One region of the Cellulosimicrobium sp. Marseille-Q8652 genome, then DNA from elsewhere that is predicted to be linked to it. Evidence: predicted binding sites of a transcription regulator. Region 1 holds the regulator's gene; each other region holds the start of a gene.
What was found. The regulator HrcA, encoded in region 1, represses chaperone genes, less so after heat shock. The targets are predictions, from matches to a motif close to TTNGCACTCGNNNNNNNCGAGTGCNAA.
Positions count from the first base shown of each region.

Region 1 (7,563 bases):
GCCGGCCCGGCCCCCCCCCCCCCCGCGGGCTCCCCGCCGCCGGTCGCCGGGGCGCAGGCCGGCTACCCGCCGCCCGGGGCCTTCCCGCCGCCGACGCCGGGCCCGGAGGCCGGCTACCCGCCCTCGGCGGGCCCCGCACCGGGGTACCCGCCGCCCGCGCACCCCACGGGCGGGTACGCAGGACCCGTCTTCTCCGTCGGCGAGGCGATCTCCTACGGCTGGCGCAAGGTCACGTCCAACCTGCTGCCGTGGATCCTCGTCGCGCTGATCCTCATCGCGGTCACCGTGGCGTGGAACCTCGTCACCGGCAGCTTCGACCAGTTCCGGGAGGGGTACGACTTCGACGACACCAGCTTCGCGGCGCTCGGCGGGATCACTGTCACGAGCGTCGTGCTCTCGGTCGTCGGGACGGTCATCAGCTACCTCGTCACCGCGTTCCTGACGCGCGGCGCGCTCGACGAGTCGGCCGGCCGGCGGCCGGACGTCGCGGCCTTCTTCCGGATCGGGAACGTCGTCAACGTCCTGCTCGCCGCGCTGATCGTGGGGCTGCTCACCGGGATCGGGCTCTTCCTGTGCATCCTCCCGGGCATCGCCGTGGCGATCTTCTCGGCGTTCGTGTACTACTTCGCGCTCGACCAGCGCCAGGACGCCATCTCCGCGATCCGGTCGAGCTGGTCGGTCGTCGCGAAGAACTTCGGGTCGGTCTTCCTGCTCCTGCTCGCGCTGCTCGGCATCAACATCCTGGGCGCGATCCCGTGCGGGCTCGGCCTGTTCGTCACCATCCCGCTGAGCTACGTCGCCGTCGCGTTCGCCTACCGCCGCCTGACCGGGCAGGTGCCCGCCTGACCGACGTCGTCCACCGCCGCGGCCGGCGCCCTGCGGGGTGCCGGCCGCGGCGTGCTGGAGGGCCACCCCGACGGGTCAGGGCGCGGTGACGAAGTCGATGAGCTCCTCGACCCGGCCGAGCAGCGACGGCTCGAGGTCGGCGTAGCTCCGTACCGTCCCGAGGATGCGCTGCCACGCGCGCGCGACGTCGGCCTGGGAGCCGGCGGGCCAGCCGAGCTCGCGCAGGATCCCGCGCTTCCACTCGGTGCCGCGCTCGATCACGGGCCACCGGTCGAGGCCGACCCGCCCGGGCTTGACGGCCTGCCACACGTCGACGTAGGGGTGGCCCAGCACCAGGACGGTCCCCGTGGGCACGGTGCGCAGGGCCGCGTCGGCGATCCGCTGCTCCTTGCTCCCCGGCACGAGGTGGTCGACGAGGACGCCGACCCGCTGCTGCGGCGTCGGGCGGAAGTCGGCCAGCGCGTCGGCGAGGTTGTCGACGCCGTCGAGCAGCTCGACGACGACTCCCTCGACGCGCAGGTCGTCGCCCCACACCTTCTCGACGAGCTCGGCGTCGTGGTTGCCCTCGACCCAGATGCGGCTGCCGCGCGCGACGCGGGCCCGCTGCCCGGCGACCGCCCGCGACCCGGACGCGGTCCGTGCGGGTGCGGCGGGCGCCCGCGAGGTCACGGGCGCCGTCAGCACGACGGGCGCGCCATCGACCCAGAACCCCGGGCCGAGCGGGAACGTCCGCGTGCGGCCCGCACGGTCCTCGAGGACGACGACGTGCATGCCGCCGGACTTCTCGACGCGGACCACCGCCCCGACCCAGCCGGTCTGCACCTCCTCGACGACGAGGCCGCGCTCGGCCGCCTGGGGGCGCGAGACGGGGCGCGCACGGTGGTGGGGCGTGGCGGGGCCCCCGAGGACGTCGGATCCGTAGCGGTCTGCAGGCACGACGCAACCCTAGGTTCGCGGGGAGCGTCCCGCGGGCCTGCGACACGCGCGAGCGTGCCGGGCCGCGCGGTCCCGCCGGGCGGGCGGACCGGCTCCCCGGGTGGTACGACGGACCGGTGACCGAGACCCCGGAGCGCGAGCGGCACCGCTGGCACGTCCTGGCGGTGTGCCTCGCGGTGGGGTTCGTCACGACGCTCGACGTGTCCATCGTCAACGTCGCCCTGCCCTCGATCGAGGACTCGCTCGAGGCGGGTCCGAGCCAGCTGCAGCTCATCGTCGCCGGGTACACGCTCGCGTTCGGCCTCGCCCTGGTCCCGGCGGGCCGGCTCGGCGACGCCGGAGGGCGCCGTCGTCTCTTCATCGCCGGCCTGGTCGGCTTCGCGGTGTTCAGCCTCGCGTCCGGGCTCGCGCCCACGGACGAGCTGCTCGGCGTCGCGCGCCTGCTCCAGGGCGTGAGCGCCGGCCTGCTCAACCCTCAGGTCGTGGGCCTGATCCAGGAGCTCTTCGGGGGCGCGGAGCGCGGGCGGGCGTTCGGGCTGTTCGGCGCCACGGTGGGTGTCTCGACCGCGATCGGGCCCCTGCTCGGCGGCATCATCCTCGCGATCGCCGGCTCCGACGACGGCTGGCGCTGGATCTTCCTCGTCAACATCCCGGTGATCGCCGTGCTGCTGCCGTTCGCGTGGCGTCTCGTCCCGACGCCCGTGCGTCGACGCGGTCCACGGCGTCTCGACCTCGTCGGGCTCACCCTGCTCGCGGTCGTGACGGTCGCGGTCATGCTGCCGTTCGTCACGACGACGGGCCGCGGCGACGACCCCTCGCGCTGGTGGTGGCTCGCCCTCGGTGCGGCGGTGGGCGTCGTGGCGCTGGTGTGGGAGCGCAGGTACCAGCGGCGGACCGGGGCCGCGGTGCTCGACCCGGACGTGCTCGGGCTCTCCTCGTTCCGCAACGGTGCGCTGCTCGGCATGGCCTACTTCGCGGGCTTCACGGGGATCTTCCTCGTCGTCACGCTCTACCTGCAGGACGAGGTCGGGTACACGCCCCTGCAGTCGGGGCTCGTCGGCATGCCGTTCGCGGCGGCCTCCGGCGTCTCCGCCTGGCTGGCCGGGCGCGCGGTCGCGCGCCTCGGACGCCGCCTGGTCGTCCTCGGCCTGGTGCTCGTCCTGGCCGGCATGGTCGCCGCGGACTTCCTCGTGCGCACGCTCGGCGACGAGCCCGCCGTGATCGGCTGGGCGCTCGCCGCCGCGCTCCTCGTCGCGGGGACGGGCAGCGGCATGGTCATCGCGCCCAACCAGACGCTCGCGCTCGCCCAGGTCCCCGTCGCGAGCGGGGGCGTCGCCGGGAGCATGATCCAGGTGGGGCAGCGCATCGGGTCCGCGGTGGGCATCTCGGTGATCCTCTCGGTGTACTACGGCGGGCTGGCCGCCGGCTCCGACGCCGCCCGGGCGACGGGGCACGCGATGCTCGTCACCATCGGGCTCGTGGGCGTCGCGCTGCTCATCGGTCTGGTGGACCTGCGTTCGCGCGGAGCGGAGGACGGCTCGACCCGGGCGTCGGCCGCGTAGGATTAGCACTCGACGGGTGAGAGTGCCGACCCCCCGGGCGCGTGCAGCGCCGGGCGACGGCACGCGGGTGCGCAGGAGGTGGACGTGAGCGAGGAACGCCGGCTGGAGGTCCTGCGGGCGATCGTCGAGGACTATGTCCTCACGCGCGAGCCCGTGGGGTCGCGCGTGCTCACCGAGCGCCACGGCCTGGGCGTCTCGCCCGCCACGATCCGCAACGACATGGCCGCGCTCGAGGACGCCGGGTACATCGCGCAGCCGCACACCTCGGCGGGCCGCATCCCGACGGACAAGGGCTACCGGCTCTTCGTCGACCGCCTCTCCGGCGTCAAGCCGCTCTCCGCGCCCGAGAAGCGCGCGATCGAGACCTTCCTGTCCGAGGGCGTCGACCTCGACGACGTCATCGCGCGCGCCGGGAGGCTGCTCGCGCAGCTGACGGGCCAGGTCGCCGTCGTCCAGTACCCGTCGCTGCGCCGCTCCGGGCTGCGTCACCTCGAGCTCGTGCCGGTCGCCGAGGGGCGCCTGCTCGTCGTCATCATCACGGACACGGGGCGCGTGGAGCAGCGCACCCTCGAGGTCGGCAGCGTCCCGGACGAGGGCACGCTCGCCGAGGCCCGCGCGCGGCTCAACGCCGCGGCCGCCGGCAAGCGGCTCGCGGACCTCATCCCGGGTCTCGCGGAGGTCGCGGAGACGTTCCAGCCCGACGACGCCCCGCTCGTCCGGGCCGTCGGCGACCTCGTCGCGCAGACGCTCGCCGAGGAGAGCGAGGAGCGCCTCGTCCTCGCCGGGACGGCGAACCTGGCGCGTGCCGGCATGCGGTTCGAGCACGCGCTGCGACCCGTCCTCGAGGCGCTCGAGGAGCAGGTCGTGCTGCTCGGCCTGCTCACGGAGATGGCGGCCGAGTCCGGCGTGAACATCCGGATCGGTCACGAGAACCGGCTGGAAGGACTCGTGGAGACGTCCGTCGTGACGACGGGCTACGGTAACGACGGGGACACGGTCGCCCTGGTCGGCTCCATCGGTCCCACGCGCATGGACTACCCCGGGACGATCGCCGCCGTCCGTGCGGTCGCCCGGTACCTGTCGCGGGCGCTCGGCACGTGACCGGCCGCGCACCGACGACCACCGACCGACGATCGACGACCACCGACCCCCTCGGGCCCGACACCCGGCGCCCGGCACCAGCAGAGAGTGACGTGTGAGCGACTACTACGAGGTCCTCGGCGTGGCCCGCGACGCCAGCCCGGACCAGATCAAGAAGGCCTACCGCAAGCTCGCCCGCGAGCTGCACCCCGACGTCGCGGGGGAGGAGTCGGGCGACCGGTTCAAGGACGTCGCGCGCGCCTACGAGGTGCTCTCGAACCCGGAGAAGCGCCAGCAGTACGACCTCGGCGTGGACCCGACCGCCCCGGGCGGCGGAGCCGGCGGCCCGATGGGCGGCGGGTTCGGCTTCCAGGACATCTTCGAGACCTTCTTCGGCGGCGGCCAGGCGCAGCAGGGACCCATCCCGCGCGCGCGCCGCGGCCAGGACGCGCTCGTGCGGCTCGACATCGACCTCGCCGAGGCGACCTTCGGGGCCAAGCGCGAGCTCCAGGTCGACACCGCGGTCGTCTGCGGGACGTGCGGCGGCTCGTGCTGCCGCCCGGGGACGTCGCCGCGCACGTGCGACGTGTGCCACGGTCGTGGCACGGTCCAGCGCGTCGCGCGCTCGTTCCTCGGGCAGGTCATGACGAGCGCCCCGTGCGCCGCGTGCCAGGGCTTCGGCACGGTCATCCCGGAGCCGTGCGCGGAGTGCTCGGGCGAGGGCCGGGTCCGCAGCCGGCGCACGATCGCCGTCAACGTCCCCGCGGGCGTCGACACCGGCACGCGGATCAAGCTCACGTCGCAGGGCGAGGTCGGCCCCGCCGGCGGTCCGGCCGGCGACCTCTACGTCGAGATCCGCGAGCGCAACCACGACACGTTCGTGCGGCGCGGCGACGACCTGCACTGCACGCTCCAGGTGCCCATGACGGCGGCCGCGCTCGGCACCGTGCTGGAGCTCGAGACCCTCGACGGCCCGCAGGAGATCGACCTGCGTCCCGGCACGCAGCCGGGCCAGATCGTCACGCTGAAGAGCCTCGGCGTCGGTCACCTCCACGGCGCGGGACGCGGCGACCTCAACGTCCACATCGAGGTCCAGGTCCCCATGGCGCTCGACGAGGAGCAGGAGCAGCTCCTGCGCTCGCTCGCGGCGCTGCGGGGGGAGGAGCGGCCCGACCCGCGCCTGTCCGCCGCGCACCCGGGCGTGTTCTCGCGGCTGCGCGACAAGCTCTCCGGACGCTGACCGGTGCGCGTGAGCGAGCCGCGTCGATGAGCGCCCCCGTCTTCCTCGCCGAGACCGGCATCGACCGCGTCGCGCCCGGGGACCGGTACGTCCTCGAGGGCGCCGAGGGCCGCCACGCCGGGGTCGTGCAGCGCAAGGCGCGCGGCGAGCGCGTCGACGTCGTCGACGGCGCAGGCGTCCGCCTGCGCTGCGTGGTCGAGGACGCCGAGGCGGGCACGGTGACGCTGCTCGTCCAGGAGGTCGACCGCGAGCCGGCGCCCGACGTCGTCGTGACGCTCGTCCAGGCCCTCGCGAAGGGCGACCGGGACGAGATGGCCATCGAGGCCGCGACCGAGGTCGGCGTCGACGCCGTCGTGCCGTGGCAGGCGGAACGGTCGGTCGTGGTGTGGCGCGGGGAGCGCGCGGCGAGGTCGCGGGCGCGCTGGCTCGCGACGGTGCGCACCGCGACGAAGCAGGCTCGGCGGGCCCGCCTGCCGCACGTCGAGGAAGCCCTCGACTCCCGCGGGCTCGCGGTGCGCGCCGCGGAGGTCCGCGCCGCGGGCGGGCTCGTGCTCGTCCTCCACGAGGAGGCGACGACCGCGCTCGCCGACGTCCCGCTGCCGGACCCCGCGGCCGGCGCGACGTCGGCAGGCGCCGAGCCCCCGCAGGTGCTCGTCGTCGTCGGGCCCGAGGGCGGCATCTCCGAGCGCGAGGTCGAGTCGCTGACGGCCGCGGGGGCGGTGGCGGCCCGGCTGGGACCGCACGTCCTGCGCACGTCCACGGCCGGCCCCGTGGCCATCGCGCTCCTCGCGCAGCGGCTCGGACGGTGGGGCGTCGAGCCCGGCTGACCACCGCGCGCACGGCACCGCAGGTCCCGGGCGAACGCCCAGGCCGTGGGCTAGCCTCGGGCGCATGACGAGCACCGACACCGACTGCCTCTTCTGCCGGATCGTCGCGGGCGAGGTCCCCGCGACGGTCGTCGCGACGAGCGAGCGCTCGATCGCGTTCCGCGACATCGACCCGCAGGCGCCCGTGCACGTGCTCGTCGTCCCGCGCGACCACCACGGGGACATCGCGCAGCTCGCCGCGGCCGACCCCGAGCTGCTGAGCGACGTCGTCGCGCTCGCGGACCAGGTGGCGGGCGAGCTCGCGGACGGGCAGTTCCGCCTGATCTTCAACTCCGGCCCGCGCGCGGGGCAGAGCGTGTTCCACGTGCACGGGCACGTCATCGCCGGCGCCGAGCTGGGCTGGTCGCCCGCCTGATCCGCGCCCGCGCCACGGCGCCGCCGGAGACGGCGTGTGCGCGCTCCTGCCGCTCGGTACGATGGAGATGCCTGACGGCACGACCACCACGGCCCGAACGAAGGAGCGCAGCGGCGCAAGCCGGCTCATGACATCCCTGCCACGAGACACCGCACCCGGCTCGCCGGACGGAGGAACCACCGAGCACCGGGTCGAGCACCGCATCGTCATCCCGGGCCACGTCCCGATGGTCGCGCTCCTCGGCAGCGGCGACTCCGTGCTCCGCGCCGTCGAGGACGGGTTCCCCGCCGTGGACGTGCACGTGCGCGGCAACGAGATCGCCGTGACCGGCCCCGCCGGCGACGTCGCCCTCGCGTCCCGCCTGCTCGACGAGCTCGTCGAGGTCGTGGAGGCCGGCACCCAGCTCACCGCGGACGTCGTCCGCCGGTCGATCCGGATGCTCACGGCCGCGACCGCGTCGCGACCCGCCGAGGTGCTGACGTTCAACATCCTGTCGAGCCGCGGCCGGACGATCCGGCCGAAGACCGTCGGCCAGAAGCGCTACGTCGACGCGATCGACGCGAACACCATCACGTTCGGCATCGGCCCCGCCGGCACCGGCAAGACGTACCTCGCGATGGCCAAGGCCGTCCAGGCGCTGCAGTCGAAGCAGGTCAA
Region 1 is NZ_CBCOPS010000002.1:855,098-862,660, forward strand. Features, by position in the region: gene ACWPWV_RS13635 (hypothetical protein) at 1-846, shown strand, start outside; gene ACWPWV_RS13640 (DUF3097 domain-containing protein) at 922-1,782, opposite strand; gene ACWPWV_RS13645 (MFS transporter) at 1,899-3,344, shown strand; gene hrcA (heat-inducible transcriptional repressor HrcA) at 3,429-4,445, shown strand; gene dnaJ (molecular chaperone DnaJ) at 4,540-5,664, shown strand; gene ACWPWV_RS13660 (16S rRNA (uracil(1498)-N(3))-methyltransferase) at 5,691-6,491, shown strand; gene ACWPWV_RS13665 (HIT domain-containing protein) at 6,556-6,906, shown strand; gene ACWPWV_RS13670 (PhoH family protein) at 7,034-7,563, shown strand, end outside.

Region 2 (7,563 bases), 750 kb from region 1:
GAGCGGGCCTGCTCGACCTCCCGCTCGTCGACCTCGCCGCGCGCCTCGACACGCTCGCGGAGGACACGGAGTCGCTCGACCGCCTCCCCGCCCGCACGGCGGTGCTGCGTCGGCTGTCCGCCGCCGGCCTCGACGACCTCCTCGCCGACCTCGCCGAGCGGCGCGTCGAGACCGAGCTCGTCGGCCCGGAGCTGGAGCTCGCCTGGTGGAGCTCGGTCTTCGAGCAGGTCCTCGCGCAGGACCACGCCCTCGCGGGCCAGGACGGCGCCGGTCTCGACGCGCTCGCCCGGCGGTTCCGCGAGCTCGACCGGGCGCACGTCGCGTCGCTCGCCGCTCCCGTCCGCTCGGCGGTGCGCGAGCACCTCGCCACCGCGATGCGCGAGCACCGCGACGAGGCCGAGGACCTGTTCACCGAGCTGCTCGAGGGACGGCTCGTCAGCCTGCGCGAGACCGCGGAGAAGCACCCGGACGTGCTGCGGCGGCTGCGGCCCGTCGTCGTCGCGACACCGACCCTCGTGCCCCACCTCCTCCCGCCCACGCGCACGGTGGACCTCGTGGTGCTCGACGCGATCGAGCACGCACCTGTCGAGCTGGTCCTCTCGGCGCTCGCGCGCGGGCGCCAGGTCGTGGCCGTCGGCGACCCGCGGGCGTCGTCCGCCGCGACCGTCCGGGACCTCGCCGACCTGCTCCCCACGGTCACGCTCCTGGCGGACGGCTCGCGCCGGGACCCGTACGTCACGACGTTCCTCGCCGAGCACGGCTACGCCGGCGTGCTGCGGCCCGCGCCCCTGCCGCGAGCCGAGGCGCTCGTCCGGCTCGACGTCGTGGACGGCGCCGGGATGCCCGACCCGACGTCGGGCGCGGTCGAGAGCACGCAGGCCGAGGTGGACCGCGTGGTCGAGGTCGCGATCGAGCACGCGCTCACCCGCCCGGACGAGTCGCTCGCGATCGTCACCGTCACGCCGCTGCACGCCGACCGCATCCGCGAGGCGCTGCTCGCCGAGGTGCGGCAGAACCCCGCGCTCGCCGGGTTCTTCTCCGCGTCGCGCCCCGAGCCGGTCGTCGTCGCGGACGTCTCGGGCGTGGCGGGGCTCGTGCGCGACATGATCGTGCTGTCCGTCGGCTTCGGGCGGACGCCGCACGGTCGCGTGCTCCACCGCTTCGGCATCCTCAACACGCCCGGCAGCGAGGCGATGCTCCTCGACACCGTCGGCGCGACGCGGCGCCGTCTGCACGTCGTGTCGTGCTTCACGGCAGCCGACCTCGACCCGGAGCGCCTGCGTGGGGGCGGCGCGAAGCTCCTGGCCGAGGTCCTCGACCTCGCCGAGCAGCGCAACGGCGTGGCCGACCAGGTCACGCTCGGCAACGGCGTCGACGTCGGCGGCACCCCGGACCGGCTCGTGCTCGACCTCGCGGAGCGTCTGTGGCGCGCGGGCCTCGTGGTCGAGACCGACTACGGCGTCGGCGACGGCGACCGGATCCCGCTGGTCGTCGGGCACCCGGACCTCCCCGGCGAGCTGCTCGTCGCCGTCCTCACGGACGACACCGCGTACGTGGCCGAGCGCAGCGTCCGCGTGCGGGACCGGCAGATCGCCGAGCGGCTCGAACGGATCGGGTGGACCGTCGCGCAGGTGTGGTCGGCGGCCGCGTTCCTCGACCCCGCGAAGGAGGCCGAGCGCATCCGGCGCGTCGTGCAGGGCGTGCGCGACGCGCGGCTCCCCGAGACCGGTGGGGTGGCCCAGACCGGCGGTGGCGACCGGATCGTCGTCGTGCCGGTGCTGGACGACGACGCGGACCACGGCGACGACGACCTCTGACGGTCGGTGCCCGGCACGGGCGGCGTGGTGCGACGATGAGCACATGACCTCCGCCGCCCAGCACGACACCGACGAGGAGCCGACGTCGGCCCGTCCCGGCGCCCGGCGCCCGCGCCGTGCCGTGCGCCGCGGCACGGAGACGACGTCGGTCCCCGGCGCGAGCGCCGACGAGCGCCCGGGCGGCTGGGGCGACGACGCACGGCCCGCGCCCGCCGCCGGCCCGAACGACGACCGCCTGCTGCAGGACGTGCCGCCGCACTACGGCAAGCACTGACGGGCGCGACGCGCGCGGGAGGGTGCGCCGGTCAGAACCGGTCGGCGGGACCGCCGGGCGCACCGCCCGCCGGGCCGGCGCCCGGTGCACTCGGTCCGCCGTGGCCCGGTGCGGCGGCCTGCGCGGCGAGCAGGTCGCGGATCTCCTGGAGGACGCGGACGTCCTCCGCGGGCGCGGCGGGCTCGGGCTCCACGTCCTGCTTCCGTCGTGCCGCGAGGTGGTTCATCGGCAGCACGATCACGAAGTAGATCGCGACGGCGACCAGGAGGAACTGCAGGATCGCGTTGAGGATGAGGCCCATGTTGATCGTCGCCTCGTTGACGGGACCGATCTTCCACATGTTCGAGATGTCGGGCTTGCCGAAGATCATCGCGATGAGCGGGCTGATCAGGCCGTCGACGATCGCGGTGACGATCGAGGTGAACGCCGCACCGATGACGACGCCGACCGCCAGGTCGATGGCGTTCCCGCGCAGCACGAACTCCTTGAACCCGTTGAGCACGCTCATCCCGTCGTCTCCTTCACCTCGGTGGGGCCGCGTGGCGGCGGCGCCACGTCAGTGCATGTGATGCAGTGGGTGCAGCCGGTGCAGGAGCGCAGCCGGTGCACGGCAGATCCTCCCAACGCCGACCACGGGGAGCAAACGCCGACCACCGGGTGCGACGGCGGTCCCGGCCTCGAACGGCACAGACCTCGGGGGCGCCGTCAGGGGACGAGGACCGCCGTCACCTGGCCCCAGCCGGCCACGGCGGCGAGGCGCTCGGCCTCCTGGGGCTGCACCGCGACGAGGACGACCCGCTCGGCCGTCGTGGGCTGGGCTCCCAGCAGACCGCCCGCGGCGGACTCCTCGGTCCGGCCGGGCACGACGACGGCGCCGCGCGCGAGGTAGGGGTCGGTCCCGTCGGCCGGGACCGGCTCACCGGCCACGCCGGTCAGCCCCGACGTCGAGGACGCGAGGAGCAGGTCGACACGGTCCCCGGGCGCGAGCAGCCCGCTCACGCCCGGGTCGAGTCGCACGGGCGCGACGACCGTCCCGGGCGGGGCGGCGGCGACGAGGTCCCCCGCTGCGACGAGCGACTCCTGCAGCGCGGTGCCGGGCGCGATGCGCACCGACGCGGACCGCCCGACGGCGTCGTCGGTCGACCGGAGCGCCTCGAGAGCGAGGCCCAGGGGCACCTCGACGACCCGGACGTCCGACGCGCCGAGCTCGTCGCCCGCGGAGACCTCGCGCGCGGTCACGACGACCGGGACGGTCGGCGGCGGCTCGGGACGCAGGGCCGAGACGGCCGCGGCCGCGGCGGCGCCGCAGCACACGGCGGCGACGACGAACCGCAGGCGCCACCACAGCACGCCGGCACGACGGCGCGCCGAACGGGTACGGGCGCGCGCGTCGTCGGGCACGGGGACGCCGCGGCGAGGGGGCGAGGACATGGCCGCGACGCTAGCGGGATCGGACGCACGACCGCCGTCGTCCCTGTGGACGACGGCGGTGGTGGCTGGGTGGCGGTGCGGGCGATGCCCGGACGGCGCAGGCCTGTGGTCGACCGAGCGCGGCAACCTGTCGCTCGGCGGACCGGTTCGGTCAGGAGGCGCTCGGGGCGGAGCTCGACGACGACGTCGACGAGGAGCCCGACGAGGAGCTCGTCGAGGAGGATCCGGAGGACGTGGTCGAGGTGCTCGTGCTGCCGCTCGTCGAGCTCTTCGCGCTCGTGGACGCCGAGGTGGACTTCCCGCCGGAGCGGGAGTCGGTCCGGTAGAACCCGGACCCCTTGAAGGTCACGCCGACGGGCGAGAACACCTTGCGCAGGCGGCCCGAGCACTCCGGGCAGACCGTGAGGGCGTCGTCCGTGAACGACTGGTGGATGTCGAAGGCGTGACCGCAGGCGGTGCAGGTGTACGCGTAGGTGGGCACGGGTTCTCCTCGTTCACGTGACGGCGCCTCGACGGCGGCCGGGCCTCTGCCGTCAGGTCAACACTCGCTGGCACTCGAATCTTCCGAGTGCTAATCATACGCGGACAGGGCGGCGACCCGGGCCGGGGTAGTCTCGCACCGTGTCTGCGCACGAACCCGTCGAGAAGCCCGCCGGTGACGACCCCGAGACCATGACCGGTTCGCGCCCGGCGCGGCGCACCGGTCGGCGCGTGCTCGTCGTCGTCGCGGCCCTGGTCGTCGTCGTGCTGGTGGCGGTGACGGTGCTCGTCGTCACGACGGTGCGCCGGCCGCTCCCGCAGGCGGACGGGGAGATCACGCTCCCCGGCCTGGGCGCGGAGGTCACCGTGCTCCGCGACGCGCAGGGCATCCCGCAGATCTACGCCGACACCCCCGAGGACCTCTTCCGCGCCCAGGGCTTCGTCCAGGCGCAGGACCGCTTCTTCGAGATGGACTACCGGCGCCACGTCACGTCCGGGCGGCTCACCGAGCTCGTCGGCGACAACCCCGACGCGATCGCCGCCGACAAGGTCACGCGCACCTTCGGGTGGCGCGACGTCGCGGAGCAGGAGTGGGAGATCGTCGCCCCGGAGACGAGGGCGTACCTCGAGGCGTACGCCGAGGGCGTCAACGCGTACCTCGAGAACCGCAGCCCGGGCGAGATCGCGCTGGAGTACACGGTGCTCGGCCTGCAGGTCGACGTCGCGGAGCCCGAGCCGTGGGACCCGGTCGACTCTCTCGCGTGGCTCAAGGCCATGGCGTGGGACCTGCGCGGCAACTACGACGACGAGCTCGACCGGGCGCTCGCGTACGGGACCCTGCAGGACCCCGCGCGCGTCGCCGAGCTCTTCCCGGCGTACCCGTCGGACGTCAACGCGACCGTCCTCCAGCCGGGCGAGCTGGAGAACCCGCAGCGCGTCTCCGCCGACATCTCGCCGGAGGCCGCGCAGACGTACTCGTCCGAGGGGCTGCAGGCCGCCATCGCGTCGGCGGACCGCGCGCTCGCCGCCGTCCCCGTCCTCATCGGGCGCGGCGAGGGCACCGGGTCGAACTCGTGGGTCGTGTCCGGCGAGCACACGGAGAGCGGGCAGCCGATCCTCGCGAACGACCCGCACCTCGGCCTCTCCGCCCCCGGCATCTGGGCCCAGGTGGGCCTGCACTGCACGTCCGTGGGCCCCGACTGCGCCTTCGACGTCGCGGGCTTCTCCTTCGCCGGGTTCCCGGGCGTGGTCATCGGGCACAACGCCCAGCTCGCCTGGGGCCTGACCAACATGGGCGCGGACGTCACGGACTTCTTCGTCGAGCGCGTGCGCGACGACACGTACCTGCGCGGCGACACGTGGGAGCCGCTCGACATCCGCACGGAGACCCTGGAGGTCGCCGGCGGGGACGACGTCGAGCTGGAGATCCGCTCGACGGTCCACGGCCCGATCGTCTCGACCGTCATCCCCGCGACCGCGTCGGCCGAGGACACCCCCGCGCCCGACACGCGCCTGGGGGAGTACGCCGTCTCGTTGCAGTGGACCGCGCTCGAGCCCGGCCGCACCGCCGACGCGGTGTTCGCGTTCAACCTCGCGGCCGACGCGGACGACATGCAGGCGGCCGCGGCCCTGTTCGAGGTGCCCGCGCAGAACATCGTCTTCGCCACCGCCGACGGTCACATCGGGTACCAGGCCCCCGGGAAGATCCCGGTCCGGCAGGTGGTCCCCGACTCCGCCGTGCCGTCCGACGGCACGTGGCCCCGCGACGGGTCCGACGCGCGCTACGACTGGCAGGGCTACGTCCCGAGCGACCAGATGCCCCGGGTCGTCGACCCCGCCGAAGGGTTCGTCGTGGCCGCCAACCAGGCCGTGCTGCCCGCCGGCCTCGAGCCGTTCCTCACGACCGACTGGGACTACGGGTTCCGCTCGCAGCGCATCCGCCACCTCCTCGAGGAGGAGATCGCGGCCGGTCGGGCGATCGGCGTCGACACCATGAACGAGATCCAGCTCGACGACCGCAGCCCGTACGCCGAGGCGCTCGTCCCGATCCTGCTCGACCAGGACATCGACGACGACTTCGCGGCGCAGGGGCAGGAGCTCCTCGCCGACTGGGACTACCGGACCGACACCGACTCCGCCGCCGCGGCGTACTTCGCCGCCGTGTGGCGCAACCTGCTCCAGCTGACGTTCTGGGACGAGCTGCCCGAGTCGGCGCGACCGAGCGGCGGCAGCCGGTGGCTCGCCGTCGTGCAGCGGCTCGTCGAGAACCCCACCGACGCGTTCTGGGACGACCGGCAGACCGTCAGCGTCGTCGAGACCCGTGACGAGGTGCTCACGCAGGCCCTCATCTCGGCCCGGCTCGACCTGACCGTCGAGCAGAGCAAGCAGCCCGCCGACTGGGCCTGGGGCAAGCTGCACCAGCTCGAGCTCGAGCACCCCGTCCTCGGCGGCCAGTCGATCCCGGCGCCCGTGCGTGACTACGTCAACCCGGACCCGGTGGGCATGCCGGGCGGGTCGTCCATCGTCAACGCGACGGCGTGGGACGCGGCGTCGGGCTCCTTCGAGGTGACCGCCGGACCGTCCATGCGCATGGTCGTCGACCTCGCCGACCTGGACCGCTCCACGTGGGTCACCGTGACGGGCGCGTCGGGCCACCCCGCGTCGAAGCACTACGACGACCAGCTCGGCACGTGGGCCCGCGGCGAGACCTTCGCGTGGCCCTTCACCGTCGAGGCCGTCGCCGACGCCGGGACGGACGAGCTCCGACTCGTTCCTTAGCGCGCGAGTCGGGTCGCGCCCTCGGGTCGTGCCTGCGGGTCGTGCCCGCGGCGGGTCGAGGTGTGTGCTCGGGCCGGCGCGCCGTCACCTCGAGCAGTCGGTCGCCTTCTCTCGCGCGCTTCCACGCCCTTCGCGCACACCTCGACCCCGCCGCTCGTCCTGCCCGTCACCTGTCCGACGGCGCGGCGGCGTGACCCGGCCCGACCACCGGGCCCGGCCACGGCCGCGCACTGAAGACCAGGGGTCAGGGGAGCCAGCGCCAGCCGAGGGGGGTCGCGACGGCGTCGACGGTCTTGTCGTGCCGCTCGAGCGGAAGGGGGCGCTCGGCGGCGTCGTAGACCTCCTCGGGGAAGACGACGGCGACGACCCTCGCGCCGGGCCGGGTGTGCTCGAGGGCGCGGTCGTACCATCCGCCGCCCTGACCGAGCCGGACGCCGCGCGAGTCGACGGCGAGCGCGGGCGCGACGACGACGTCGGCGAGCGCGAGAGCCTCCGGCCCGAGAGGAGCGGTGCCGGGTTCGGGCGGGCGTCCGGGGGCGCGGACCTGCAGGTCCGCCGGGCCGTCGTACTCGGCCCAGTCGCGCTGCAGCCCGGCGCCGAGCACCGGCAGCAGCACGCGGACGCCGCGCGCGGAGAGTCGTTCGAGCATCTCGGCCGTGCCGGGCTCGGTGGGTCGGGCGGCGTAGGTCGCGACGCAGGTCGCCGCCGCGACGTCGGGGATCGTCTCGATCACGTCCGCGATGGCGACGGCCGCTTCCTTGCGGAGCCGTTCCGAGCGGGACT
Region 2 is NZ_CBCOPS010000002.1:101,927-109,489, forward strand. Features, by position in the region: gene ACWPWV_RS10485 (hypothetical protein) at 1-1,817, shown strand, start outside; gene ACWPWV_RS10490 (hypothetical protein) at 1,861-2,091, shown strand; gene mscL (large conductance mechanosensitive channel protein MscL) at 2,123-2,599, opposite strand; gene ACWPWV_RS10500 (RcpC/CpaB family pilus assembly protein) at 2,797-3,522, opposite strand; gene ACWPWV_RS10505 (FmdB family zinc ribbon protein) at 3,674-4,003, opposite strand; gene ACWPWV_RS10510 (penicillin acylase family protein) at 4,195-6,780, shown strand; gene ACWPWV_RS10515 (5-formyltetrahydrofolate cyclo-ligase) at 7,025-7,563, opposite strand, start outside.
Region 2: a site for HrcA is predicted at 4,071-4,097, ahead of ACWPWV_RS10505 (FmdB family zinc ribbon protein). Genes of this name have one in related genera too.

Region 3 (7,563 bases), 1.0 Mb from region 1:
ACTCGGACGTCGCGAGCCTCGCCGCCGCGCGGGCCGCGCGCGACACGCTCGCCGCGGGCGGTCCCTCGGGCGGCGCGCGCGTGCAGGGTGAGACGACCGCGCGCCTCAGCGCCTGGTCGGTCCTGCTCGGCGACGCCGCACGCGCCGCCAACGAGGCCGTCCTCGCAGCGGTGCCGGGCACGGCCGACCGGGAGAACCCGCCGTCGTGCACGTTCGTCGCGGCGGTCGTCGACGGGCCCCTCGTCGTCACGGGCTGGGTCGGCGACTCGCGCGCGTACTGGCTGCCCGACGCCGGCGAGGCGCACCAGCTCAGCGTCGACGACTCGTGGGCGCAGGAGATGATCGCGCAGGGCGTCCCGCGGGCGCAGGCGGAGACCTCCTCGCAGGCGCACGCGATCACGCGCTGGCTGGGTCACGACGCGCCCGACCCCACCGCCCGGACGGCGGCCACCATCCCGGACCGCCCGGGCTGGGTCCTCGTGTGCTCGGACGGGCTCTGGAACTACTGCTCCGCCGCGGGCGACCTCGCCGCGCTCGTCCACGCGACCGAGGGCTCGGACGGCTCCGACCCCGAGGCGCTCGCCGCGGCCCTGGTGCGCTGGGCGAACGCGCAGGGCGGCCGGGACAACATCACCGTCACCCTGGCCCGCTTCGCCGCGGGGGCCGCCGGCTGACGACCCACCGACCGCGGTCGCCCGCCGCACCCTCCGGCCGTGCCCGCGACCACGTCGACCCTCCGCTCGAGCGTTCCGCTCGAACCCGCCCGGACCGACCCGATAGCCTGCCCGAACACCGCATCACCGAAGGAGCCCCCATGGCCGAGTTCTCCGCCGAGGTCTACCAGAACGAGTTCCTGTCCGACGGCGCGACCGACGTCCACGCGATCGTCACCGTGACGTGCTCGGGAGCGGGCGCGGCCGGGGGCGGCACCGCCGGCGGGGTGGCCGAGATCATCATGGTCGACACGTCCGGGTCGATGTCCGGGCGCAACATCGAGGCGGCCAAGCACGCGGCCCAGGTCGCGGTCGACCAGATCCTCGACGGCACGTGGTTCGCGATCGTCGGCGGCAGCCACGTGGCCCACCGCGCGTTCCCCTACCCGAACGCGCGCGTGGCGATGGTGCAGATGGAACCCGGTGCGCGCGCCGAGGCGAAGCGCGCGATCTCGATGATGACGCCCGGCGGCGGCACCGCGATGAGCACGTGGCTGCGCCTCGCCGACCAGCTCTTCGAGACGGTGCCGCAGGCGACGCAGCGGCACGCGATCCTCCTGACGGACGGCAAGAACGAGTCGGAGCCGCGGGCGAACCTCTCCGCGGCGGTGCGCGACGTCACCGGGCACTTCCAGTGCGACGCGCGCGGCGTCGGGACGCGCTGGCAGGTCGACGAGCTCCGCGAGATCGCGACCGCGCTGCTCGGATCGGTGGACCTCATCGCCGACCCGAGCGAGATCGCGGCGGACTTCGAGGCACTCATGCGCGCGTCGATGGCGCGCGGCGTGGCGTCGGCGGACCTGCGCGTGTGGGCCCCGCAGGGAGCCCAGGTGCTGTTCGTGCGCCAGGTCGCCCCGACGGTCGAGGACCTCACGACCCGGCGCAGCGACGTCAACCCGCTCACCGGCTCGTACCCCACGGGATCCTGGGGCGACGAGTCGCGCGACTACCACGTGGCGGTGCGCGTCGCGTCGAAGCCCGTCGGGTCGGAGCAGCTCGCGGCACGCGTCCAGCTCGCCGTGAACGGGGAGGTCGTCTCGTCCGGGCTGGTCAAGGCCAAGTGGTCCGACGACGACTCGCTCACCACGCGCATCAACCCCGAGGTCGCGCACTACACGGGTCAGACCGAGCTCGCGGCGGCGATCCAGGAAGGGCTCGCGGCCAAGGCCTCGGGCGACGAGGCGACGGCGACCGTCAAGCTCGGCCGCGCGGTCCAGCTCGCGCAGCAGACCGGCAACGCGGAGGCCACGACGCGACTGCGCAAGGTCGTCGAGATCGACAGCGAGGAGCAGGGCACCGTCCGGCTCAAGCGCAACACCTCCACGCTCGACGAGATGGCGCTCGACACCGCCTCGACGAAGACGACGCGGGTGCGCCGGTGAGCGCGGTCGTGTGCCCGAACGGGCACCCGTCGGAGTCCACCGACTACTGCGACGTGTGCGGAGAGCCGATCGCGGCGTCGACCGGCGGCCCGGCCGCCCCGCCGGCGCGGGAGACCTCGTCGCCCGCGGTCGCGTCACCCAGCCCGGCGACGACGTGCCCGAACTGCGACTTCCCCGCCGCTGCGGGCGCGCTGTTCTGCGAGAACTGCGGGTACGACTTCACGACCGGGGCACTGCCCGACCCGGTGGAGCCGCCGTCGGCGCTCTCGCTCGACCCGCAGGCCTCCGGCACGCCGGTGCGGCCGTCGTCGGGCTCCCCCGCCCCGAGCGGGCCGCCCACCGCAGACCCGGCGCACTCGGCCGCGGTGCCCGCGCCCGAGACGCCGGCGGGTGCGCCCCTGCCGGTCGCCGGCGAGACCGGTGCGCCCGAGGCGGCGTCCGGCCTGTCGACGTCGGCCGGCTCGACGGGCAGCCACCTGCCCACCCCGCCCGTGCCCGGCCCGGACCGGTGGGTCGTCGAGATCTGGATCGACCCGGACTGGTACGCCGCCCAGCAGCCCGAGGACCCGATGCCGTCGGCGGGGCTGCCCGGGCTCGTCGTGCTGCGCGAGCGCAGCGTCCTCGTGGGCCGGCCGTCCGCCTCGCGCGGCATCCACCCGCAGGTCGACTGCGGGACCGACACGGGGGTGTCCCGGCGACACTGCCAGCTCAGCACCGACGGTCAGCGGTGGTGGGTCGAGGACCTGCAGTCCTCGAACGGGACGTACGTCAGCCCGGCCGGTGAGGCGCTGCCCACGGACCCGGTGCCCGCCGGCCAGCGGCGTGAGCTGGCCGACGGGGACCGGGTGTACCTCGGCGCGTGGACGCGCCTCGTGGTCCGCAAGGCGCTGCCCGGCGAGGCCTGACGCGCTCAGGCCTCGTGCGGCGCGGGCTCGGACGGCGAGCCCGCGCCGATCTGCGTCGTACCGGAGCCGGCGCGGTGCGTCACCTCGATGCGGCGCGGTCGCGCCTCCTCGGCCACGGGGATCGTCAGGGACAGCACGCCGTCCTCGTAGGACGCCGTGATGCGGTCGAGCGCGAGCCCGCGACCCACCGTGAGCTGGCGGGCGAAGGTCCCCGCGGGACGCTCCCGGGCGAGCCACTGGACGTCGGGGTCGGTCCGGGGGCTCCGCTCGGCACGGATCGTCAGCGTCCGGTCCTCGACCGAGACGTCGATGGTGCCGGGGTCCACGCCCGGCAGGTCCATCGTCAGGACGTAGTGGTCCCCTGCGCGGAACAGGTCGAGCGGCATCGCTCCCGACGCGCCGGCCACGCGTCCGCCCGTGGCCACCTGCCCCATCAGACGGTCCATCGCGTCCAGGGTGCTCGCGAACGGTTCCATCATCGCAGCCACACCTCTCACCTCCTCGACGGTCGGTCCCGGACCGTCCGGGACCGCTCGGTGTCCCGCGAGGCAGGCGCCCCGCGGCGGCTACGTCTCCAGTATTAGCACTCCTCCCCGGCGAGTGCCAAGAGGTGCGGCACGACCTCCGCTGCACGACCGCCACACCGCTCCGCACCGTTCGTTGGCGGGATCCTCCAAACGGTTGTGCGTTCCGTGCACGGCAGCGGCCCGGGGTCGTGCCCGAGCCCGGCGGCACCGTGCGCACCGGCGCAGCAGAGTGGTGCTGACCGTCCCGACGACGACCGGAGCACCGTGACCGACGCCCACCCCGCTGTCCCCGCGGCACGACCGCGCCCGCTCGCGCTCTCGGCGGGCGACGCGGCGCGCGTCGCGACGTTCGCCGCCCTGATCGCCGCGCTCGGCGCGCCCGGGTCGCTCCCGCTGTTCGGCAACGCCGTCCCCGTGACGCTCCAGACGCTCGGCGTGATGCTCGCCGGCGCGGTGCTCGGCGCCCGGCTCGGCGCCCTCTCCGTCGCGACGTTCCTCGCGCTCGTCGCCGCCGGCCTGCCGCTGCTCGCGGGCGGGCGCGGCGGGGTCGCCGTCTTCGTGGGGCCCTCGGCGGGCTACCTCGTGGGCTTCCTCGCGGGCGCCGCGGCGATCGGCCTCCTCGTCGACCGGCTCCGCCGGCCCACCTTCTGGCCCGTCCTCGGCGCGTGCCTCGTGGGAGGCGTCGCGGTCGTCTACGCGGTCGGGATCCCCGTCCAGGCGCTGGTCACCGGCGTCCCGCTGCCCACGACCGCTCAGCTCTCCCTCGCGTTCCTCCCCGGCGACGTCCTCAAGTCCGTCGCGGCCGCAGCGGTGACCGTCGGCGTCCTGCGCGCGTACCCGGGCGCCCGGCCCGCGCGCCCCTGACGACCTGCGAGAGTGTGCCCGTGCCCGTCGCCCCGCAGGTCCTGCGCCACGCCGCCGACCCCGTCGCGCGCCACCGCGTCGCGCTGCGCACGACGGAACGCTCCCGGACCTACGCGGAGCTCTGCGCCGACGCGCGGGCCGGGGCGACGTTCCTCCGCGCCGCCGGGACCGCGCCGGGCGACCTCGTGGCGCTGTCGCTGCCGGACCCGGTCGACCTGCTGACCGCCGTCCTCGCCGTCGACCTCGCGGGTGCGACGCCGCTCGTGTGCGACCCGGCCTGGCCGCGGGCGCACCGCGCCGAGGTGCTGCGCGCGGTCCGGCCCCGCACGTTCGTCGAGGTCCCGCTCCCGCGCGGGACGGTGCGGGACGAGGAGTCGGCCGGGGGACCGGGGGCGTCGGCGCACGCGAGCGCCGCACCGCAGGGGGGTGCGGCGGCCGCGGGCGCCTCGGGACCCGCGCCCGACGACCTCGCGTGGGCGGGGTTCTCGTCGGGCAGCACCGGTCGTCCGCGAGCCGTCGTGCGCACGCGGGCGTCGTGGGTCGACTCGTTCGACGACGTCGCGCGGCTGACCGGCACCACCCCGGCCGACACGGTCCTCGTCCCCGGCCCGCTCGCGTCGTCGCTGTACTGCTTCGCGGCGGTCCACACGCTCGCCCTCGGGGCGTGCGCGTTCCTCACGCGCACGCCCGCCGCCGCGACCGCCGCGCTCGCGCGCTGCGACGTCGTGCACCTCGTCCCGTCCGTGCTGGAGGAGGTCCTCGACGCGCTGGACGCCGGCGCGCCGGCGCGCCTGCGGCAGGTCGTCGTCGGGGGTGCGTCCCTCCCGGCGGGCGTGCGGGAGCGCGCCGCCCGGCACGGGCTCGCCGTCCTCGCGTACTACGGCGCGGTCGAGCTCTCGTTCGTCGCGCACGACCCCGACGGCGCCGGGCTGCGCGCCTTCCCGGGTGTCGAGCTCGACGTACGCCCGCTCGCGGGCGCGAGCGTCGGCGAGGTCTGGGTGCGCTCCCCCTGGGTCGCCCGGGGGTACCTCGCCCACGCGACCGGGCCGCTGCGCCGCGAGGGCGGATGGTCGACGGTCGGAGACCTCGCGGACCTGCCTGCTGATCTGCCTGCCGAGCCGCCCGCCGGTACGCACGCAGCACCGTTCCGTGACGCCGGCCTGGTCCTGCGCGGCCGCGGCGACGGCGCGATCCTCACCGGTGGCGCGACGGTCGTCCCCGAGGACGTCGAGGTCGTCCTGCGGGCCGTGCCGGGGGTGCGCGACGTCGTGGTGCTCGGCACGCCGCACCGCCGGCTCGGCGCCGTCGTCACCGCCGTCGTGGAGTGCGACGCGCGACCCGGCCTGCGCGCGCACCTCGAGCGCGTCGCGCGGTCGGCGCTCGCGCCGAGCCAGCGCCCGCGCCGCTGGTACGCGACGGCCGCGCTGCCCCGCACGCCGTCGGGCAAGCCCGCGCGCGGCGTGCTGAGCGAGGCGCTCGGGACGCTCGAGCGGCACCCCGCCGACCTCGTCCCGCTGCCGTGACGCCCGACCGCACGGTGCACGGGACCGTGCCAGGGACGGCGCCCGTGGTCGTCGCCGCGCGGCGCACGTGGATCGGCACGGCGGGCCACGGCCACCGCGCGCGCACGGAGGTCGACCTCGCGGCGGCGGTCCTGCGGGCCGTCGTGGACGACGCCCGGGCGCTCGGGATCGCGGCCGACGTGGCCGACGTCGTGCTCGGCTGCTGCACCGGGCCGGGCGGCAACGTCGCGCGGGTCGCGGCGCTCGCCTCCGGCCTGGGGGTCGAGGTGCCCGGGCTCACGGTGGACCGGCAGTGCGGCTCCGGGCTCGCGGCCGTGCTGCTGGCCGCGCAGCAGGTCCGTGCGGGCGGCGCCGGGCTCGTCCTCGCGGGCGGGACGGAGAGCGCGTCGACGGCGCGGACCCGGACGCCGGGAAGCGGCCCGGCCACCGGGTCCGCGCGCGCGGCCTTCACGCCGGCGCCGTGGGCCGACCCGGAGATGGGGGCGGCCGCCGACTCCCTCGCGCGCTCGCGGGGGGTGACGCGCGAGCGCCAGGAGGCGTACGCGGCCCGCAGCCACGCGCGGGCGCTCGACGCGCACGCGGCGGGGCGGTTCGACGCGGAGACCGTGGGGATCGGCACGGCACGAGGCGGCTCGTCGAGCCGGGGGCCGCGCGAGACGTCGCGAGCCACGTCCTCCACGGGACCCTCCCGCGCGCCGGCCGGAGCCCGCGGTCCGCTCGACCGTGACGAGCGGGCGCGGCGTCTCGACCCGTCGCGCCTCGCACGGATGCCCGCGGCGTTCACGACCGGCGGGACGGTGACGGCAGGTACCGCGAGCCCGGTGAGCGACGGCGCGGCGGTGGTCGCCGTCGTCCCCGAGGCGCTGCGCCGCGCGCTCGGTGTCCCTGGACTGCGCGTGGTGGCGTCGGCGACGGTGGGGTGCGACCCCGCCGAGCCGGGCTGGGGCCCGGTGCCCGCGACCCGGACGGTGCTCGACCGGGCGGGGTGGTCCGTCGGCGACCTGGCGACCGTCGAGGTCGTGGAGGCGTTCGCCGCGCAGGTGCTCGCCGTCACCGACGCGCTCGGTCTCGACCCACTGGGCACCGACGCGCGCGTGTGCGCCGACGGCGGGGCGCTCGCGCTCGGTCACCCGTGGGGCGCGAGCGGGGCCGTGTCCGTCGTCCGGCTCTTCTCGCGCCTCGTGCGCGCGGGGGCCCCGGCCGGGACGCGCGGGCTGGCCACCGCCGCGGCGGGCGGGGGCCTCGGCGTCGCGGCGCTCGTGGAGGTGGTCCGGTGAGGTGGCGGCGCGCGCGGGCCGACCGTGCCGGGACCGGGTCCGGGACCGAGGAGGATCCCCACCGGCCCGGCACGCGCGGCTGCGTCGTGACGCTCGAAGACGTCCACGTGCGGCTCGGCGATCGCGAGGTGCTGCGCGGGATCGACCTCGTCCTGCGCGAGCGGCGGATCGGCGTCGTCGGGGCGAACGGGTCGGGCAAGAGCACGCTCGCCCGGCTGCTCAACGGTCTCGTGGTCCCGACGAGCGGTCGGGTGCTCGTGGACGGCCTGGACACCCGCCGGCACGGCGCGCGCGTGCGTCGTCGCGTGGGCTTCGTCTTCACGGACCCGGACGCGCAGATCGTCATGCCGACGGTCGCGGAGGACGTCGCGT
Region 3 is NZ_CBCOPS010000002.1:1,882,026-1,889,588, forward strand. Features, by position in the region: gene ACWPWV_RS18395 (PP2C family serine/threonine-protein phosphatase) at 1-674, shown strand, start outside; gene ACWPWV_RS18400 (VWA domain-containing protein) at 815-2,095, shown strand; gene ACWPWV_RS18405 (FHA domain-containing protein) at 2,092-3,000, shown strand; gene ACWPWV_RS18410 (Hsp20/alpha crystallin family protein) at 3,006-3,479, opposite strand; gene ACWPWV_RS18415 (biotin transporter BioY) at 3,792-4,391, shown strand; gene ACWPWV_RS18420 (class I adenylate-forming enzyme family protein) at 4,412-5,914, shown strand; gene ACWPWV_RS18425 (thiolase family protein) at 5,941-7,191, shown strand; gene ACWPWV_RS18430 (energy-coupling factor ABC transporter ATP-binding protein) at 7,278-7,563, shown strand, end outside.
Region 3: a site for HrcA is predicted at 3,581-3,607, ahead of ACWPWV_RS18410 (Hsp20/alpha crystallin family protein). Genes of this name have one in related genera too.

Region 4 (7,563 bases), 840 kb from region 1:
GCCGACCTGCCCCCGGCTCGGGCGTACGTGTTCGACACCGCCCCGCGCGTCGTCGCCGACGTCTTCGCGGACCGGCTCGCGCCGCGGTCCGCCGCTGCGCTGCGCCGGTTCCGGCACGGCGACGCCGCGGCCAAGGTGGACCTCGTGCTCTCGGGCCCGGTCCCGTGGGCGGACGCCGAGGTCGGCCGGGCGGGCACCGTGCACCTCGGCGGGTCGCGCGCGGACATGGCGTCGGCCGAGGCCGAGGTCGCGGCCGGCCGGCACGCGGAGCGGCCCGTGGTTCTCGTCAGCGACCCGACCGTCGTCGACCCCGGACGCGGGGTCGGCGGCCTCCGGCCGCTGTGGACCTACGCCCACGTCCCGGCCGGGTCCCCGCGCGACGTCACGGAGGACGTCGTCGCCCAGGTCGAGCGCTTCGCCCCGGGCTTCCGCGACGTCGTCGTGGCCTCGCGCTGCACACCGGCCGCGGACATGAGCCGGCACGACGAGAGCTACGTCGGCGGCGACATCGCCGGCGGGGCGGTGACGATGTGGCAGATGGTGGCACGACCCAGCCTCCGTCCCGACCCGTACGCGGTGGGTCTGGAGGGCGTGTACCTGTGCTCCGCGTCGACGCCGCCCGGCCCCGGCGTGCACGGCCTCGGCGGCTGGTACGCGGCACGCCGCGTGCTGCGGCGCGAGTTCGACGTGCGCGACGTCCCCGACCTCGCGCCGAGGTAGCACCGCAGCCCGCGAGGTAGCACCGCCGGTCCCGCGAGGTAGCACCGCCGGTCCCGCGAGGTGGTACCGCAGCGTCGGGCCCGGCCCCTCCTCGGGAGCCAGGGCGCCGTCAGCCGGCGGTGTCGAGCTCGACGAGTGCGAGGACGACGAGCGCGGAGCTCCACGAGAGCGGCGCGACGGCCGCGGGGGACCCGTCGGCCAGCACCTTCTCGGGGATGGCGCCGGACGCCGTGCGGTGCTCGTCGACCCAGCGCAGCCACTCGCGCGCGTCGGCCCGGTCCTCGGCGTCGGACGACGACGCCGCGGTCAGCGCGTAGAGGGTCGTCTGCGGGGTCCACGAGATCCCGTCCTCGCGCCAGCCCGCTCCGGGAGCGAGTCCGCCGGCCGGCCGCAGCATCTCGGTGACCGACGACTGCCAGGCGGCGCGTGCGCCGTCGAGCGGGTCCGGCTGGAACGGCGGGAGCACGAACGCCGTGGAGGCGTCCCGCGGGCCACCGGTGACGTGCCGCGGGTAGTCCTGGCTCCCGAACGCCTGCTCGACGGCCGCGCGCAGGCGCCCCGCGGCGCGCGACGTCTGCTCCACCAGCGCCCACGTGCTGGTCGCGGCACCGGCACCGGCACCGGCAGCGGCCGCGCTCGCCGTCCCTGCCGCGCCCGCGGCGGCTCCCGAGCCCGCACCCGGGACGCTGCCGAGGCCCGCGCCGTGCACCGACGCGCGGCGCGGTCGCTCGAGCGTGGCCGCGGCGCGGTAGAAGTCGGTCGCCGCCTCGAGCCCGGCGAGGAGGGGCCCGGCGGTACCCAGCGTGAGCGACGTCGGCTCCACCTCCCAGTAGTCGCTCGACGCGGGGGGCAGCGCGTCCGGCCCGGAGGCGAGGGAGAGCGCGTGGGCGGTGGACGCGTCGACGAGCGGGCGCAGCGCCGCGACGACCTCCGCCCGGTCGTCCTCGGGTGCCTCGCGGGCCACGACGGCCGCCGCCCACAGCGTCCAGCCGGTCCCGTCGGACTGGAGCCCGCGGTCGTCGGGCACACCGGTGCCGTCCGGGAGGTAGCGCGCGTGGAACGACCCGTCCTCCTCCTGCACCCGGCCGAGGAACCCGAGCACGTCGAGGGCGTCGTCGACGTGCCCGGTCCGGGCGAGCGCGGCCGCGGTGAACGACGCGTCGCGCGGCCAGACGTAGCGCCACTTGGGTGACGGCGCGGCGAGCGACGCCCCGTTGTCGAGCACGAGGGCGCGCAGGTCGAGCAGGGCGTCCTCGCCCAGGTCCGCGTGCGGCCCGCCCGCGCCGGGGACGGTGCCCGCGGCGAGCCAGGCGCGCGAGGCGGCGGCGGCATCGGCGGCGGCGGTCGCGTCGAGGAGCGCGGCGGCGTCGATCGGCGCGCCGGCGACCTGGGCGAGGCGGTCCGCCTCGCCGTCCGCGGGGTCGACGCCGCCGGCGAGCGTGGCGGGGTCGAGGCTCGCCGGGTCGAGGACGCGGCTGCCCTCGAGGTAGACGCCCTCGGTGCCGGGCGCGAGGCGCAGGAGCGCGCCCGACGTGACGGCGACCCCGTCCTGGTAGAGGTCGATGTGCTCGCCCACGGGGTCCACCGAGGCGGTCGCCGCGCTCAGCCCCAGGCTCGGGACCAGCACGAAGCCGGCCACCGCCCCGAGACGCCACGTCGCTGTTGCGCGGATCACACCGCGCATCCTAGGGGAGCGTGGCCACGACGGGGACCCGCGCCGGGTTCAGCCCCGGGCGATACCGGGGAGGAAGAGGCGTTCGCTGCCTTGCACTCGCAGGGTGCGAGTGCCAATAATGGCGTTAGCACTCTCCACGTGAGAGTGACAGAAGTGACCAGCGCAGGCAGCCGCTCCGGCGGGTGCCGCGCAACAACACCAGGTCGACAGGTGAGGCCCGCCCCGGCGGCGTGACATGAACGCCGCCCGACGCGGGCCGTCCGTCGCGGGCGCCCGCCGACCGCCGAAGAGCCACCAGCGGAGGATCATTCCCCATGGCAAAGATCATCGCCTTCAACGAGGAGGCCCGTCGCGGGATGGAGCGCGGGCTCAACGTCCTCGCCGACACCGTGAAGGTCACCCTCGGCCCCAAGGGCCGCAACGTCGTGCTCGACAAGAAGTGGGGCGCGCCGACCATCACGAACGACGGCGTCTCCATCGCCAAGGAGATCGAGCTCGAGGACCCGTACGAGAAGATCGGTGCGGAGCTCGTCAAGGAGGTCGCCAAGAAGACCGACGACGTCGCGGGTGACGGCACCACCACCGCGACCGTGCTCGCCCAGGCGCTCGTGCGCGAGGGCCTGCGCAACGTCGCCGCCGGCTCGAACCCGATCGCCCTCAAGCGCGGCATCGAGAAGGCCGTCGACGCGGTGACCGAGCAGCTGCTCAACGCCGCCAAGGAGATCGAGACCAAGGAGGAGATCGCCGCCACGGCCGCCATCTCCGCCGGCGACCCCGCGATCGGCGAGCTCATCGCCGAGGCCCTCGACAAGGTGGGCAAGGAGGGCGTCATCACGGTCGAGGAGTCGAACACGTTCGGCCTCGAGCTCGAGCTCACCGAGGGCATGCGCTTCGACAAGGGCTTCCTCGCGCGCTACTTCGAGACGGACCCCGAGCGCCAGGAGGCCGTGCTCGAGGACCCGTACGTCCTCATCGTCGAGTCCAAGATCTCGAACGTGAAGGACCTGCTCCCCGTCCTCGACCAGGTCATGAAGCAGGGGCGCTCGCTCCTCATCATCGCCGAGGACGTCGAGGGCGAGGCCCTCGCGACGCTGGTGCTCAACAAGATCCGTGGCACGTTCAAGTCCGTCGCCGTCAAGGCCCCGGGCTTCGGCGACCGCCGCAAGGCCATGCTCCAGGACATCGCGATCCTCACCGGCGGCCAGGTCATCACCGAGACGGTGGGCCTCAAGCTCGAGAACGCGACGCTGGACCTGCTCGGCCAGGCGCGCAAGGTCGTCGTCACCAAGGACGAGACCACGATCGTCGAGGGTGCGGGCGACGCCGACCTCATCGCGGGTCGCGTGAACCAGATCCGTGGCGAGATCGAGAAGTCGGACTCCGACTACGACCGCGAGAAGCTCCAGGAGCGCCTCGCGAAGCTCGCGGGCGGCGTGGCGGTCATCAAGGCCGGCGCGGCGACCGAGGTCGAGCTCAAGGAGCGCAAGCACCGCATCGAGGACGCCGTGCGCAACGCGAAGGCTGCCGTCGAGGAGGGCATCGTCGCCGGTGGTGGCGTCGCGCTCATCCAGGCCGGTGCCGTGGCGTTCGAGAAGCTCGAGCTCGAGGGTGACGAGGCGACCGGTGCCGCGATCGTGCGCGCCGCGATCGACGCCCCGCTCAAGCAGATCGCGATCAACGCCGGTCTCGAGGGTGGCGTCGTGGCCGAGAAGGTCCGCAACCTCCCGTCGGGCCACGGCCTCAACGCCGCGACCGGTGTCTACGAGGACCTCCTCGCCGCCGGCGTGAACGACCCGGTCAAGGTCACGCGCTCCGCGCTGCAGAACGCCGCCTCGATCGCGGCGCTCTTCCTCACGACCGAGGCCGTCGTCGCGGACAAGCCGGAGAAGTCCGCCCCCGCGGGCGACCCGACCGGTGGCATGGGCGGCATGGACTTCTGATCCGCGCCTGACCCGCTCCCCGGCGTCGTCCGGGAGGCACGCAGCAGGACATCGAGGGCCGTCGGCCGGGTTCGCCCGGTCGGCGGCCTTCGTCGTGCCCGCACGCCCGCGGTGCGGTACACACGCGTATAACGCCGCGTATACATGGCGGACACACGGGAGGGGCAGGATCACGCCATGCACCTGACACCTGGTGACACCGAGAAGCTGCTGCTCGCCGTCGCGGGCATGGTCGCCCGCGACCGGCGCGAGCGCGGCGTGCTCCTCAACTATCCCGAGACGGTCGCGCTCCTCACGACGTGGGTGATCGAGCGGGCCCGCGAGGGCGTGAGCGTCGCCGAGCTCATGGTCTCCGGCCGCGAGGTGCTCCGGCGCGACGAGGTCATGGAGGGGGTCGCCGAGATGCTCCCCGACGTGCAGGTCGAGGCGACGTTCCCCGACGGGCGCAAGCTCGTCACCATCCACCAGCCGATCGCCTGACGGCGACCCGCACGAGCAGCAGCGCAGGACGGAGCCGACGATGGCGGGTATCAGCACGAGCGGGCCGGGCGCGATCCGGCTCAAGCAGGGGGCCGAGGACGTCCCGGTCGTCCTCAACGCGGACCGCACCGACGACGAGCGCCTCACGCTCGTCGTGACGAACACCGGGGACAGGCCCGTGCAGATCGGGTCGCACCTGCACCTGCCGGACGCCAACGCCGCGCTCGACCTCGACCGGGCCGCCGCGCGCGGCTTCCGGCTCGACGTCCCGTCGGGCACGTCGCGCCGGTTCGAGCCGGGCGCGTCGGCCGAGGTCGAGGCCGTGGCGCTCCGGGGCCGGCGTCGCGTGCCAGGCCTTCAGCGCGGCAAGCGCGACGGCGGACGCCTCGACACCACGACGACCTCGGAGGGCTGAGCCATGGTGGCGATCTCGCGAGAGCGCTACGTCGCGCTGTACGGCCCCACGAAGGGCGACCAGGTGCGCCTGGGCGACACCGACCTGTGGATCGAGGTCGAGGAGGACCGCACGTTCGGCGGGGAGGAGGTCGTCTTCGGCGGCGGCAAGTCGATCCGCGAGTCGATGGCGCAGGGCACGACGACCCGGGCCGAGGGCGCGCTCGACACCGTGATCACGAACGCCGTCGTGCTCGACTGGTGGGGGATCGTCAAGGCCGACGTCGGGATCCGCGACGGGCGGATCGTCGCGCTCGGGCGGGCCGGCAACCCCGACGTCGCGGACGGCGTGCACCCGGACCTGCACATCGGGCCGTCCACGGACGTCGTCTCGGGCGAGGGCAAGATCCTCACCGCGGGCGGGATCGACTCGCACGTGCACCTCATCTCGCCGTCGCAGGTCCACGAGGCGCTGGCGACGGGCATCACGACCGTCGCGGGCGGCGGCACCGGGCCGAGCGAGGGCACCAAGGCGACGACCGTCACGCCGGGCGCGTGGCACCTCGAGGCGATCCACCGCTCGCTCGACCGCCTCCCCGTCAACGTGCTCCTGCTCGGCAAGGGCAACACCGTGAGCGCGGAGGGGCTGCGCGAGCAGGCGATGGCCGGCGCGGGCGGCTACAAGGTGCACGAGGACTGGGGCTCGACGCCCGCCGCGATCGACGCGGCGCTGCGCGCGGCCGAGGACTGGGGCCTGCAGGTCGCGCTGCACTCCGACTCGCTCAACGAGGCCGGGTACGTCGACTCGACGCTGCGCGCGATCGGCGGCCGGTCGATCCACGCGTTCCACGCCGAGGGCGCGGGCGGCGGGCACGCGCCCGACATCCTCACGGTCGCGAGCCACCCGAACGTCATCCCGGGCTCGACCAACCCCACGCTGCCGCACACCGTGAACACCGTCGCCGAGCACCTCGACATGCTCATGGTGTGCCACCACCTCAACCCCGCCGTCCCGGAGGACCTCGCGTTCGCGGAGTCGCGCATCCGCGGCACGACCATCGCCGCCGAGGACGTGCTGCACGACCTCGGCGCCATCTCCATCACGTCGTCCGACGCGCAGGCGATGGGCCGCATCGGCGAGGTCGTGACGCGGACGTGGCAGGTCGCGCACGTCATGAAGGCGCGCCGCGGCGCCGACCCGGGCGGCGGGCGCGGACCAGCGCTGCCGGCGGACAACCTCCGCGCACGCCGGTACGTCGCGAAGTACACGATCAACCCGGCGGTCGCGCACGGCATCGACGGCTACGTCGGGTCCGTCGAGCCCGGCAAGGCCGCGGACCTCGTGCTCTGGGAGCCCAAGTGGTTCGGCGTCCGGCCGAGCGTCGTCATGAAGGGCGGCGCGCTCGTGTGGGGCGCGCTCGGCGACCCGAACGCCTCGATCCCGTCGCCCCAGCCCGTGCTCATGCGTCCGGCGCTCGCGGACGCGATCGGCGCGGACGTGTCGATGTCGTTCGTCTCGCCCGCCGCGCTCGACGACGGGCTCGAGGAACGGCTGGGGCTCGCGCGCCAGCTCCTGCCCGTCGCCGACACGCGCGGTGTCGGCAAGGCCCAGATGAGGCTCAACGACTACCTGCCGCAGATCGACATCGACCCCGAGTCCTTCGCGATCGAGGTCGACGGCGAGCTCGTCGTCCCCGCTCCCGCCGAGCGGCTGCCCCTCGCGCAGCTCTACTCGCTGTTCTGAGCCATGGGCGACACGGGAGGAGGGGCAGGCCGTGGACTCGGCGTCGACGGCGGTGACCAGGGGGCTGGACGCGCCGAGCTCATGCTCGCGCTGCTCGCGGACGCGCGCCTCCCGACGGGTGGACACACGCAGTCGGCCGGGCTCGAGCCCGCGCTGCGGGCGGGCATGGACCCGGCGCGCGTGCCCGACTACGTGCGCGCTCGCCTCGCGACCGTGACGCGCGTCGAGGCGGGGACGGCCGTCGTCGCACGGCACGCCGTGCTCGCCGGTGACGCGCACGCGGGTCGCGCGGACGCGCTCGCCGGGACGTGGCGCGCGTGGGCCGCCCGGACGCCGTCGCCCGCGCTGCGCGAGACGTCGCAGCGCCTCGGCCGCGGGTACCTGCGTCTCCTGCGCCGGCTCTGGGCCGGGCACCCGGGCGTCGTCGGGCTCGACGACGCCGCCCGCCTCCTCGCGGTCGACGGGGCGCCGTCGGGCCGGGCCGGCCGCGCTCCCTCGCCGCCGCGTCCGCTCGTGCTCGGCGTGACGGCGGCGTGCGCCGGCCTGTCCGCGCTGCAGGTCGCACGTCTCGTCGGGTACGAGGACGTGCAGACCGTCGCCGCGGCGACGCT
Region 4 is NZ_CBCOPS010000002.1:11,741-19,303, forward strand. Features, by position in the region: gene ACWPWV_RS10085 (phytoene desaturase family protein) at 1-720, shown strand, start outside; gene ACWPWV_RS10090 (glycoside hydrolase family 15) at 830-2,395, opposite strand; gene groL (chaperonin GroEL) at 2,710-4,335, shown strand; gene ACWPWV_RS10100 (urease subunit gamma) at 4,513-4,815, shown strand; gene ureB (urease subunit beta) at 4,856-5,230, shown strand; gene ACWPWV_RS10110 (urease subunit alpha) at 5,234-6,952, shown strand; gene ACWPWV_RS10115 (urease accessory protein UreF) at 6,956-7,563, shown strand, end outside.
Region 4: a site for HrcA is predicted at 2,485-2,511, ahead of groL (chaperonin GroEL). Genes of this name have one in related genera too.